Regions from separate parts of the Cetobacterium sp. ZWU0022 genome, predicted to be linked through region 2. Evidence: riboswitches for the same ligand, from Rfam matches in the RefSeq annotation. Region 2 holds a riboswitch; each other region holds the start of a gene.

Region 1 (4,294 bases), on a different contig from region 2:
CTGAAACAGCATCTATATGTAATCCCTCTCTATCTACAACTTGAGCCATTCCTTTTGACAGATAAGCTTTAGACGCATACACAACAGTTGTATTAAATTTTTCACTTTTAAATGAATTTTTTATATCTCTAATTTTCTTTTGTAGTAACTCTAAATCATATATATACAAAGGTGTTCCAAAATCCTCTTTCAATTTTTTTACTGAAATCCCACCTATTTCTAAAATACCATCTACATTTTTCATACTTCCTAAAAACTTCATCCCACTCCTCCTATTCAGTACAATTTATAAATTAATTTATTGATTTAATTCATACTCTTTTAATGATTTTTGTGCAAAGTTAAATCCTAACAATATCAACGGTACATTTATAAATACCATAACTAAATTCGTAAAATCACTTATTACCCAAATATTATCTAACTCCAATCCCGACCAAACACACATAACTCCAAACGGAATAAATATCAGAGATGATACCAGCTTCATTGAGATTAAAAATATCTTTTTTCTGCATATCTCAGTTGCCGATATATCTATAAATGCAATCATTCCTAGTATAGTCGAAAATGCAAACATCCCATAGCACAGAGAAACTATAAATTGAATAATTCCATTTAGTGATGCTGGTGATAGTACCTTTAATGATTCTATGAAATATCCTAACTTATCACTTCTTAAAACCTCAAAGTTTTGAGTATCTAAATTCCATATACTTGCTATAATTACTAAAAAACCTGAAATCGTACAAATTACAAATGTATCTATAAAAACTCCAAATTGTTGAACAAAACCTTGTTCTACTGGATGTTTTGCATCTGCTGCCGCCGCTGCCATAGTCACTGTTCCTTGTCCTGCCTCATTTGACATCAATCCTCTTTTTATTCCCTGTTGTAAAGCTATACCTATTGAACCTCCGAATAAAGCTGACGGACTAAAAGCTCCTTTAAAAACAGCTAAAAAGAAATATGGAACTTTATCTAAATTTAAAGCTATCAAGAATAAAGCTACTCCAAAATATAAAACTGCCATTATTGGTACTATGAAATCAGTTACTGCTGCAACTCTTTTTATTCCACCAAAAATTATTCCAAAGGTAAATATAATTATAGATACTCCTATAACTATATAGACGTTATCTGTTCTAGTATAAACTGCTCCTGTAATCTGACCTGCTAAGCTTCCAAATGCTGTAAACATATGGAAAACTTGTGACGGAAGAGTAAATAAAGCATAGAAGATATAAGAACCTGCTATTAGTAATCCTGCTAACTTACTATTATTTAGAAGTTTTCTTCCGTAGTACGCTATTCCTCCTACATAATCATCCTCATTTTTTTCTTTAAATATCTGTGCAAGGGTTGCTTCAACAAAACTTGTTGCCATTCCGAAAAATGCACTCACCCACATCCAGAATAGTGCTCCTGGGCCTCCTGCTAATACGGCTCCTGTAACACCCATTATATTTCCAGGCCCTATTCTTGTTGCACTACTCAATAAAAATGCCGCCATTGGTGAGATTCCAACTTGATTGCTACTTTTATTTTTTAAAATCTGCAAACTTCTTTTAAAATATCTTATTTGAACAAATTTTAATCTCATTGTAAAATACATTCCACATCCCATTAGCAATAATATCGCTAACGTAAAATTTCCTACTAAAGGAATATTTTTATAAAACTCAAAATTTCTTGGAAACTCCCATAAAAAATCGGTCACTGGACCTAAAAAACTAAAAACTTCATTCACTCTACTTAACTGTAACATTTTCTGCGCTCCTTTTTAAATAAAAAAACTGCCCCATAAAAATAAAATAGGCAGTTTTTTGTAAATTTTATAATATTACAAATAACGGATAGCACAACATTAGATATACTAATGACAGTTATATAGATATTATCTATATACCCAATAAAAGTTTTTGACATAACTTTTATTTCGGCAAACTTCCCTTTCATTTAGTTTCAATGCTTTGTCTAGCTCTACTAACTTACTTTTGTTGTTCGCTCCTCTACCTTAAAATTCTCTTAAATTGAATGAATAGTAACATTAAAAAAAATAAAAAGCAAGTTTTTTTATATATTTTTTAAATTTTTATTACAACTCCAGGTCCTAAAGGTATGCTAAAATATACCCAAATTATTGCTAAAATTATCCACATAATCAACATAGCTATAGTATATGGTAGCATTAAAGATATAACTGTTCCCACTCCTGAATCTTCTTCATATTCTTGAGTCAATCCTAATATAATTGGCATGTATGGAAAAAGTGGAGATATTACATTAGTTGTTGAATCTCCTATTCTATAAAGCATCTGAGTTAATGCTGGATTATATCCTAACATATAGAACATTGGAATAAATATTGGTGCTAGCAACGCCCATTTTGCAGACCCACTTCCTATAAAAAGATTTATAAATGCTGAAAGTAATATGAACATTATAAATAGAGGTATCCCTCTTAAATTTAAGTTCTTAAGCAAATCCGCACCCTCTACAGCTAAAACAAAACCTAATTTACTCCAATTAAAATAAGCTATAAATTGCCCTATCATAAATACCAAAACTATATAGCTCGCCATATCTTTCATTCCCATTGTCATATATCTCGGGATATCTGACATCTCCTTTATATTTCCAACTACTTTACCATACGTTATTCCACCAACTAAAAATAATATTAATAAAAGTGGAATAATCGAATTCAAAAGTGGTGAGTTCAATAAAGATCCCGTATTTGGGTTTCTTAAAAAACTATTTTTAGGATAAACTATTGCTACTAAAAGAACCAAATATATTCCAACATTTATTGCTGTTTTTTTCAAAGCATTTTTCTCTAAAATAGTAACCTCTTCTCTTTTTATAGTTTTTTTACCTGTATACTTTCCTAATCTAGGCTCTACTACTCTCTCAGTTATTGCTGTTCCTACAATAGCTAATAGAAATGTCGAAACTGCCATAAAATACCAGTTATCTACAACCGAAACTGTTATACTTGGATTTACTATTTTCATAGCCTCTGTTGAAATTCCTGCTAATAAGGCATCAGTTCCCGCCACTATCAAATTAGCACTAAATCCCGCTGTTGTTGCAGCATACCCAACCGCTATCCCTGCTAGTGGATGTTTTCCTAATGAGCAAAATATAAATGCTGAAATCACCGGGACTACTACTATCGCAGCATCAGATGCTATATTTCCACAAATACCTATAAGCATAATCATAAATGTAATAACTTTTGGTGAACTATTTAATATTGTATTTCTCATAAAAGCTGAAATTAAACCCACATGTTCAGCTAATCCAATTCCCAGAGTCATTACTAAAACTAATCCTAACGGAGAAAAACCAGTAAAATTTTTAATTGTATTCTGAAGCATAAAATTAATACCTTCACCAGAAAAAAGATTTTTTACTTTAACAACTTCATTCTTTACAGGATCTACAACTTGAACTCCAAAACTACTCAAAAGTGCTGACAGCAAAATAATAAATACACTTAAAAAGAAAAATAACATAAATGGATGTGGAATTTTATTTCCAACTTTTTCTATCCAATCCAAAATTCTGTGTTTTTTTTCTACACCAATTTTTTCCATTTAAACCCCTCCCATTTTTTTGTTTTAAATCAGTGTACTACTTGAGTATAAATTATACAACTATATTATTTTTATCTAACTCATTCATAATATAAATATGACAAAAACATAAGAAATATGGTATTAATTAAAATAATAAATAGTGAGGGAGTGATTTTATGTTAAACAATCTTAATACACATCGTAATTATCTTCATACAATACCTGAAATAGCTTTAAAAGAGTTTCAAACTTCTGAGTATATTAGAAAAATTTTAGATGAGGAATGTGTTGAGTATCATTCTATTGGAACGAGTACTGTAGCTTTTATTCCTGGTACAATTGATTCTTGCTTGGCTTTCAGAGCTGATATTGATGCTTTACCTTTAAAAGAAGAGAGTAACAATCCATTTAAATCTAAAATAGATGGTATGATGCACGCTTGTGGTCATGATGGTCATGCTGCAATGCTTTTAACATTCATTCAAGAGATAAAAAAATTAATAAACTCAGGTGTTAAATTACAAAAATCTTTAGTATTCATATTTCAAGCCGGAGAGGAAGGAGCAGGTGGGGCTCGTTTTATTGTTGCTGATGACTACTATAAATCTAAGAAAATTGAAGCTATTTTTGCACTTCATGTTTATCCTGAAATTAAAGTTGGAGAGTTTGCTGTGAAATCTGGATGTGTTTCTCTTCAAAATATAAATTTA
Region 2 (4,294 bases):
AAAATTAGAAGAAAGAGAATCAGGAAAAACTGCTGAAGTAAACGAAAAGCAAGTAAGAGAAGGAATGGCAGGTTTAACAGCTGAAGAGGCAGTTAAAGTTGTAGTTGCTTACGAGCCAGTATGGGCTATCGGAACAGGAAAAACAGCTACTCCAGAGATGGCTGAAGAAACTCATAAAGAGATTAGAGATGTTTTAGTAGCTATGTTTGGTGCTGAGGCAGCAGCAGAAATTACAATCCAATACGGAGGGTCAATGAATGCTAAGAATGCAGCTGAATTATTAGCTATGGAGAATATAGATGGAGGACTTGTTGGAGGAGCCTCTTTAGATGCACCAACATTTATTCAAGTTATAAAAGCAGGAGCAAGATAATCAAAAAAATAGGAGGCTTAAAAATGGCTAAAAAACCTTTAATGTTAATGGTTCTTGATGGATGGGGATACAATCCACACTCTGAAGAGAAAAATGCTATCGCAACAGCAAAACCAGAAAATTTCGAAAGACTATTTAATAGTTATCCACATACATTAATAAAAGCTTCAGGAGAAGCTGTAGGATTACCAGAAGGACAAATGGGGAACTCAGAAGTAGGGCACTTAAATTTAGGTGCTGGAAGAGTAATCTATCAACCACTTGTAGAGATTTCAAAAGAGATCAGAGATGGTGAGTTTTACGATAAAGCTAAAGTTGTAGAAGCGTTCAACTATGCTAAAGAAAATGATAAGAGCATCCACTTCATGGGACTTTTATCTGATGGAGGAGTTCACTCTCACATCAATCATTTATTCGGTTTATTAGAAATGGCTAAAAAAACTGGATTAACTAAAGTTTATATTCATGCGTTCATGGATGGAAGAGATACAGCTCCAACATCTGGATTAGAGTTCATGAAAGCTTTAGTTGCTAAAACTGAAGAGTTAGGTGTAGGAACAATAGCTTCAATCTCTGGAAGATACTTATCTATGGATAGAGATACAAACTGGGATAGAACAGAAAAAGCTTATGATGCAATCGTAGGAAAGTTACCTGTAACAAATAAAACAGCTATAGAAGTTATTGAAGAGTCTTATGCTGCAAATATTACAGATGAGTTTATAGCGCCAGCTTTATTATCAGCAGATGGAATAGTAAAAAAAGGCGATGTAATTGTTAACTTTAACTATAGACCAGATAGAGCTAGACAAATAACTAGAGCTTTTGTTGATAAAGAGTTTGTAGGATTTGAAAGAGAAGCTTTAGAGCCTAAATTCTACTGCATGAGACAATATGCAAGTACTATAGATGCTGAAGTTATCTATGAAGATAAAGATATCGTTAATACGTTAGGAGAAGTTATTTCTGCTAATAAATTAGCTCAATTAAGAACAGCTGAGACAGAAAAGTATGCTCATGTTACATTCTTCTTTAATGGAGGAAAAGAAACTGAGTTCAATGGTGAAGAAAGAATACTTGTAGCTTCTCCAAAAGTTGCTACGTATGATTTACAACCAGAGATGTCAGCTCCAGAATTAACATCTAAAGTTTTAGAGGCTTTAAACTCTGATAAGTTTGATGTTATTATAATGAACTTTGCTAACCCAGATATGGTTGGACATACAGGTGTATTTGATGCAGCTGTAAAAGCTGTTCAAGCTGTAGACAAGGGAGTAGGAGCTATCGTAAATAAAGTTCTTGAGTTAGATGGAACTGTGTTAATTACAGCTGACCATGGAAATGCTGAGAAGATGGAAGATCCAACAACTCATCAACCATTTACAGCTCACACAACTTATGAAGTACCATTTATCTACGTTTCGAATCACTTTAAAGGTGAGTTAAACCACGGTAAACTAGCTGACGTAGCACCTACGATGTTAGAAATCTTAAATATTGAGAAACCTGCTGAAATGAACGGTGTTTCTTTAATAAAAAAATAATTGACATCGCAAACAAATAATGATACTATAATTTAAAAGTTTCGAACAATTTAATATTTTAGGTAGAGGTTGCAAATAACATGAGTATTTTAAATGAGCCGGACAGGTGTTGATGTTAAAAGAAAGGGAAATTTGCCGAAATGGAGATTATGTCAAAAGTCTTTGTTGGGAGTATAGAGAATATCTATACTACTGTCACTGAGAAATCAGTGTTGTGCTATCCAAAAATTTGTGATATATTTTGCAGATTAGCTACCGTATTTTTTATACGGTAGTTTTTTTTACCTAAAATTTCAGAGGAACTAAAAAAATAACTTGGAGGTTTTAGGATGAACACAATAATTGAACTATTGAAATTAAGTCCAGTAGCAGTATTGGCAGCACTTATGTTTATGGGATATGACGCTCTTATAGCAGCACCTATAGCAACAGTTTATGCAGCACTTGTAGCAGGATTTGTAGAGAAGAAAAAAGTGAATGATATAATAGAGGCAGTAATAAATAATGCAAAAGAGATGCAAGTAGCATTCTTTATATTGATGGTAGCTTATGCAATGGCTGAAGTATTTATGTCAACTGGAGTAGGGGCTTCAATTATAAACTTAGCATTGAATGTTGGACTTACAGGAAGAACTGTAGCAGTTGTAGGAATAGTTGTTACATCAGTATTATCTATAGCAACAGGAACAAGCTGGGGAACATTTGCAGCGTGTGCACCGATATTTTTATGGCTTAACCATATTGTTGGTGGAAATATAGCTTTAACAGTTGGAGCGATAGCAGGAGGGGCATGTTTCGGAGATAATATAGGACTTATATCTGATACAACTATAGTTAGTTCTGGAATTCAAAAAGTTGAAGTTATAAAAAGAATTAGACATCAAGGATATTGGTCAGGATTAGTTTTACTTCTAGGAATAGTAGCATTCTATATTGCTGGAGTTTCGATGGGATTACCAACAACAACTGGGGATGCAGCAACAGCGATTGGTCAGATACCAGAAGAGGTTTGGACAGTTCTAGCTGAAAAGAGAGAGTCAGCAGTTACACTTTTAAATCAAGTTAAAGATGGTGTTCCAACATATATGATAATACCTTTAGTGCTTGTTTTAATAGCAGCTTTCAAAGGATTAACAACACTACTTTGTTTGTTTATTGGAATATTCTCAGCTTACGGATTGGGATTAATAGCTGGAACAGTTGAAAATACTGGAGCATTTTTAGATTTACTTTACTCTGGATTTGAAGGAGCGGGTTCTTGGGTAATTGTAATGATGATGTGGGTTGCAGCTTTCGGTGGAATAATGAAATTGATGGATGCATTTAGACCACTATCTAATATAGTAGTAAAAGTATCAAGAAATGTAAGACAATTAATGTTCTGTAATGGATTATTATCAATCTTAGGAAATGCAGGATTAGCTGATGAGATGGCACAAATAGTAACTATGGGACCAATCATTAGAGAGATTGTTGAGAAAAATGTAGAAGGTTCAGAAGAGGATATAGAAACATTAAGACTTAGAAATGCAACATTTAGTGATGCATTAGGAGTATTTGGATCTCAATTAATACCTTGGCATGTTTATATAGGATTCTACTTAGGAATTGCTCAAGCAGTTTATCCACTATACAACTTTACAGCTATGGATATTATTAAATATAACTTCTTAGCTTTAATAGCAGTTTCAACAATACTAATTGCAACATTGACAGGATTAGATAGATTGATACCAAGATTTGGATTACCAAGTGAACCAAAAGTAAGATTGAAAAAATCTACACAAACTAGCTGTGTAGCTGAAGAGGCATAGAAAATAAAAACTCTCACCATATAAAGTGAGGGTTTTTTTATTTACAAAAGGTTAGAGATGTGGTAAAATCTAAAGTAAAATAAAATTTCAGGAGGAATCTCTAAGATGATAGGTATAGGAATAGTAGGACTTCCAAATGTTGGAAAGTCAACTCTGTTTAATGCAATAACAAAAGCTGGAGCAGCGGAAGCGGCAAACTACCCGTTTTGTACAATAGAACCAAATGTTGGAATGGTAACAGTTCCAGATTCAAGATTAGATGAGTTATCAAAAATAATTAATCCTCAAAGAGTTCAAAATGCAACAGTTGAATTCGTAGATATAGCTGGTTTAGTTGAAGGAGCAGCAAAAGGTGAAGGGTTAGGAAACAAATTCTTATCAAATATCAGAACTACAGCTGCAATATGTCAAGTTGTTAGATGTTTTGAAGATGAAAATATCATTCACGTAAGTGGAAGTGTAGATCCAATAAGAGATATCGAAATAATAAATGGAGAGTTAATCTTAGCTGATATGGAAACTATCGAAAAAGCTATCGAGAAACAATCAAAGTTATTTAAATC
Region 3 (4,294 bases), on a different contig from region 2:
CTCTATGCCTTTTATTCCACTTCCAGATACAGCTTGATAAGTTGAATAAACAACTCTTTTTATTCCATAAAGATCATTAATCACTTTTAAAGGAACAACCGATTGAATCGTTGAACAATTTGGATTAGCTATTATACCTTTATTTTTAAATATATCCTCAGGATTTACTTCTGGTACAACTAAAGGAACATCCTTATCCATTCTCCAAGCACTACTATTATCAACCACAACTACACCTTTTTCACTCGCAATAGGTGCAAATTTTTTACTAATATCTCCTCCTGCTGAAAATAGTGCTATATCTATATCCCTATCGAAACTATTTTCAATTAGCTCCTCTATAACTAAAGTTTTTCCTTTAAAAATAACCTCTTTTCCTGCTGAACGAGCTGATGCAAATAGATATAAATTATCTATCGGTAAATCCCTCTCCTCTAAAACTTTTAAAAATGTTCCTCCAACTAATCCACTCGCTCCAACTATCGCTATATTATACATTGCTTTATCCTCCTATTATATTGAAAATACTTCTGCTAGTCTTTCTACTACTTTTACCGCTTCATCCTCTTTTATGATTAACGATATTGAAATCTCTGATGTTGTACACTGATAAAACGCTGCATCTATATCTGCTAAAACTTCAAATACTTTTGCTGCTACTCCAAAGTTGCTTATCATTCCTATTCCTACTAAAGATATTTTTACAACTCCCGTTCTTTTTGTAACTTCTATTGCAGGAATCTCTTTTCTAATATCCTCTAATGAGTTATTTAGAAAGTGATCATCTGTTAAAGGACAAGTGAATCCTATACTTCCTTTTATATTCTGAACCTCATTTTGTGATATCATATCTACATTTACACTATGCTTTGCCAGATTATTAAAAACAGTAGCTACATTTTTAGGTACTCCTGAAAAATTCTCTAGATTTACCATTATAACATTTTTATTTATAGATATTCCAGTCACAGCTTTTTTCTCTATTATCTCACTACTATCACAAATATATGTACCTGTTTCAACCCCTAAAGTTTGCCCAACATATATTCTAACTCCATACTTTTTTCCTATCTCAACCGCTCTTGTCTCCATTACACCAGCTCCTAAATTTGCCATCTCCATCATCTCCTCGTATGAAATTTTTTCTAGTTTTTTTGCATTTTTATAAACTCTAGGATCTACTCCAAATATTCCGGTAACATCTGTATAAATCTCACAATCACATTTTAAAGCTGCTGCCAAAGCTACAGCACTCGTATCTGATCCTCCTCTTCCAAGAGTTGTTACATCACCATTATCATTTATACCTTGAAACCCCGCAACTATAACTACTTTTCCATCTTTTAGATGTTTTTCTATTCTATCTATCTTTATGCTCTCTATCTTATTTTTTGTATGAACTCCACCAGTTCTAATTCCTGCTTGAGCTCCTGTTAAAGATATTGCCTTACACCCCTGCTCTTTTAAAGCCATACTCAAAAGAGATGTTGTTTGCTGCTCTCCTGTGGATAAAAGAGAATCTAGTTCTCTTACATCAGGGGTATCCGATATCTCCTTAGCTAACTTTATAAGTGCATCCGTTGTCTTACCCATTGCTGAAACTACAATTACAACTTCATCACCCTCTTTATAATTTTTAGCTATATCCATAGCTATATTTTTTATTTTTTCTGTTGTTGCAACTGAACTTCCACCAAATTTTTTTACTACTCTCATTAGTTCCTCCTCCGATGACATTATAATAAAAAAAACGATAGTCAAAAAAATAACTATCGCCTGAAAAACTCATTTCAACTATGTTAGCTTAAAATAATAATCTACGATAGCACAACACCATTTCGGTGACAGTTGTATAAATCTTCTTTATACACCCAGCTCATCTTTCTAGTAGAAAAAGTTGAACTTCGGCGAACTTCCCTTTCAACAAACCTCTTTGACCTACTAAATCTTAGTTTGTTTACTTTTGAATTTCGCAACCTCTATCAAAATATTAATTTAAGGTAGAATATCATTTTTTTTTTAGAATGTCAAAACTTTTTTCTTAGTAAGGCTTCAATCTTAATCGGTAGACCAAATAGATTTATAAATCCTTCTGCATCTTGTTGGTTGTAAACACTATCTTTTTCAAACGTTGAATACTCCTCTGAGTACAATGAAAATGGTGATGTTGTTCCTGCTAAAATTATATTTCCTTTATACAATTTTAATTTCACTTCACCTGTCACAAACTCCTGTGTAACGTCTATAAAAGCTGATATTGCCGCTCTTAAAGTTGTAAACCACTGCCCATTATAAACTAATTTTGAAAAATCGTGAGAAAGTTTTACTTTCTCTTGGTAGGTATCTTTATCTAAACACAATCTTTCTAACTCTTCATGTGCAAAATATAAAATCGTTCCACCTGGCGTTTCATAGACTCCTCTTGATTTCATTCCAACCAATCTATTTTCGACCATATCTAAAACACCAATTCCATGCTCTGATCCTATTTTATTAAGTTTTTTTATGATTTCAACACCTGATAACTTCTCTCCATTTAAAGCTACAGGAACTCCTTTAATAAACTCTAAAGTTATATATTCACTCTTCTCGTTTGCAGCTTCTAAAGTTTTTACCCATTGTAAAACATTTTCAAAATTTGGCTCTTTTGATGGATATTCCAAATCAAACCCTTCGTGACTCACATGAAAAAGATTCTCATCTCTACTGTATGGAGATTTTTTATGAAATGGAAGAGTTATCCCTTTTTTCTCTAAATATTCTATCTCCTCCTCTCTAGATTTTATATCCCAAATACGCCACGGTGCTATTACCTTTAAAGATGGATCAAGAGCCTTTATAGCTAATTCAAATCTAACCTGATCATTTCCTTTTCCTGTTGCCCCGTGCGAAATATATTTCGCTCCTTCTTTGTGTGCTATCTCTACTAAGGCTTTTCCTATTACTGGTCTTGCCATAGAAGTTCCTAGCAGATATTTATTTTCATATATTGCACCAGCTTTCAGAGTTGGAAATATATAATCATTTACAAACTCCTCTACTTTATCCACCAAATAAAATTTTGATGCTCCTGTCACATAAGCTTTCTCTTCAATGGCTTTAAAATCCTCTTTTTGTCCAACATCCACAGCAACAGCTATAACCTCGTAATCATAATTTTCCTTTAACCAAGGTACTATAACCGATGTGTCTAATCCCCCAGAGTACGCTAAAATAACCTTTTCTTTCATTAATATCCTCCCTAGTTAAAATATTTTATAATAAGTTTGTCGTAAGTTCCCTCTTCTTTTATCTCTTTTAAAGCTTTATTTATCGATTCTACAAGCTCTTTTTTCCCTTTAGCAACAGCTATAGCATACTTCTCCTCTTCTGCATCAATTTTTACAACTTTCAACCCTTTATTTTGTGATATGTAGCTTCCTGCTGGTGCTGAATCAAGAATCATAGCGTCTATCTTTCCAGAACTTAAAGCCATGATTGCACCCGGTGCTGAATTGTATTGGATTTTATCTATACCCTCAATTTTTGAAACCATCAAATCTCCCGTATATCCTAATACTACTCCCACTTTTTTCCCTTTTAATGCATCTAGATTTGCAATAGTTGAATCCTTTTCAGGTACTATTATCACTTGATTAGCTACAAAATAATCATCTGAAAAATCTACAAACTTTTCTCTTTCAGCTGTCATAGTCATTCCAGCAATGACTAAATCCAATTTATTTGTCTGAAGTGCTGGAAGCAGTCCATCAAATGTTATGTTTTTTATTTTTATCTCCTTTCCTATTTTTTCTCCGACCTTATTTATTAAATCAATATCAAATCCAACTATCTCACCATTTTCCATATATTCAAATGGTGCAAACTCCGCATTTGTTCCCACATATAAAACATCATTTCCAAAACCTAAAACTCCCATAATACAAAATAAAACTACTGATAACATCTTTTTCATAATACTTACCTCCTAATTTTTATTTTTTATATATTTTATTTTTGAGTATAAAAAAAGTCAGTGCTATCAAAACACTGACTCAAAATACAATTGTAACTTTATAGAATAATAAAAAATCTATAGCATAACAACATTAATGAGATTGTTTTTTAGGGCACACAAAAATATATTCTTTTTGTTAATTCTAGTTTGTGTCCTTAAAATCCTTCTCATAGTCATCTGCTTTCCTCCTTTAATTTTTTATTTGAAATGATAATATCAGATTTGATATGAAAATGTCAATCTTTTTTTGAAAAAATTTTTTCACTTTTTTTATTTTTATTTATACAGTATATTTTT

The links. Region 2 has a riboswitch for lysine ahead of L988_RS10215 (Na+/H+ antiporter NhaC family protein). Riboswitches for the same ligand answer to the same signal wherever they lie in the genome.
Region 1: it holds a riboswitch for lysine, as region 2 does, so the genes downstream of both, L988_RS05290 (sodium:alanine symporter family protein) here and L988_RS10215 (Na+/H+ antiporter NhaC family protein) in region 2, are expected to answer to the same signal.
Region 3: it holds a riboswitch for lysine, as region 2 does, so the genes downstream of both, L988_RS07795 (aspartate kinase) here and L988_RS10215 (Na+/H+ antiporter NhaC family protein) in region 2, are expected to answer to the same signal.

Annotation. Positions count from the first base shown of each region.
Region 1 covers NZ_JRJZ01000049.1:22,976-27,269, forward strand. The annotation lists gene lysA (diaminopimelate decarboxylase) at 1-262, opposite strand, end outside; gene L988_RS05290 (sodium:alanine symporter family protein) at 299-1,768, opposite strand; lysine riboswitch at 1,850-2,023, opposite strand; gene L988_RS05295 (AbgT family transporter) at 2,088-3,602, opposite strand; gene L988_RS05300 (M20 family metallopeptidase) at 3,761-4,294, shown strand, end outside.
Region 2 covers NZ_JRJZ01000128.1:13,662-17,955, forward strand. The annotation lists gene tpiA (triose-phosphate isomerase) at 1-373, shown strand, start outside; gene gpmI (2,3-bisphosphoglycerate-independent phosphoglycerate mutase) at 397-1,917, shown strand; lysine riboswitch at 1,973-2,145, shown strand; gene L988_RS10215 (Na+/H+ antiporter NhaC family protein) at 2,247-3,731, shown strand; gene ychF (redox-regulated ATPase YchF) at 3,837-4,294, shown strand, end outside.
Region 3 covers NZ_JRJZ01000089.1:26,988-31,281, forward strand. The annotation lists gene L988_RS07790 (aspartate-semialdehyde dehydrogenase) at 1-498, opposite strand, end outside; gene L988_RS07795 (aspartate kinase) at 514-1,716, opposite strand; lysine riboswitch at 1,816-1,990, opposite strand; gene L988_RS07800 (argininosuccinate synthase) at 2,028-3,230, opposite strand; gene L988_RS07805 (basic amino acid ABC transporter substrate-binding protein) at 3,242-3,955, opposite strand.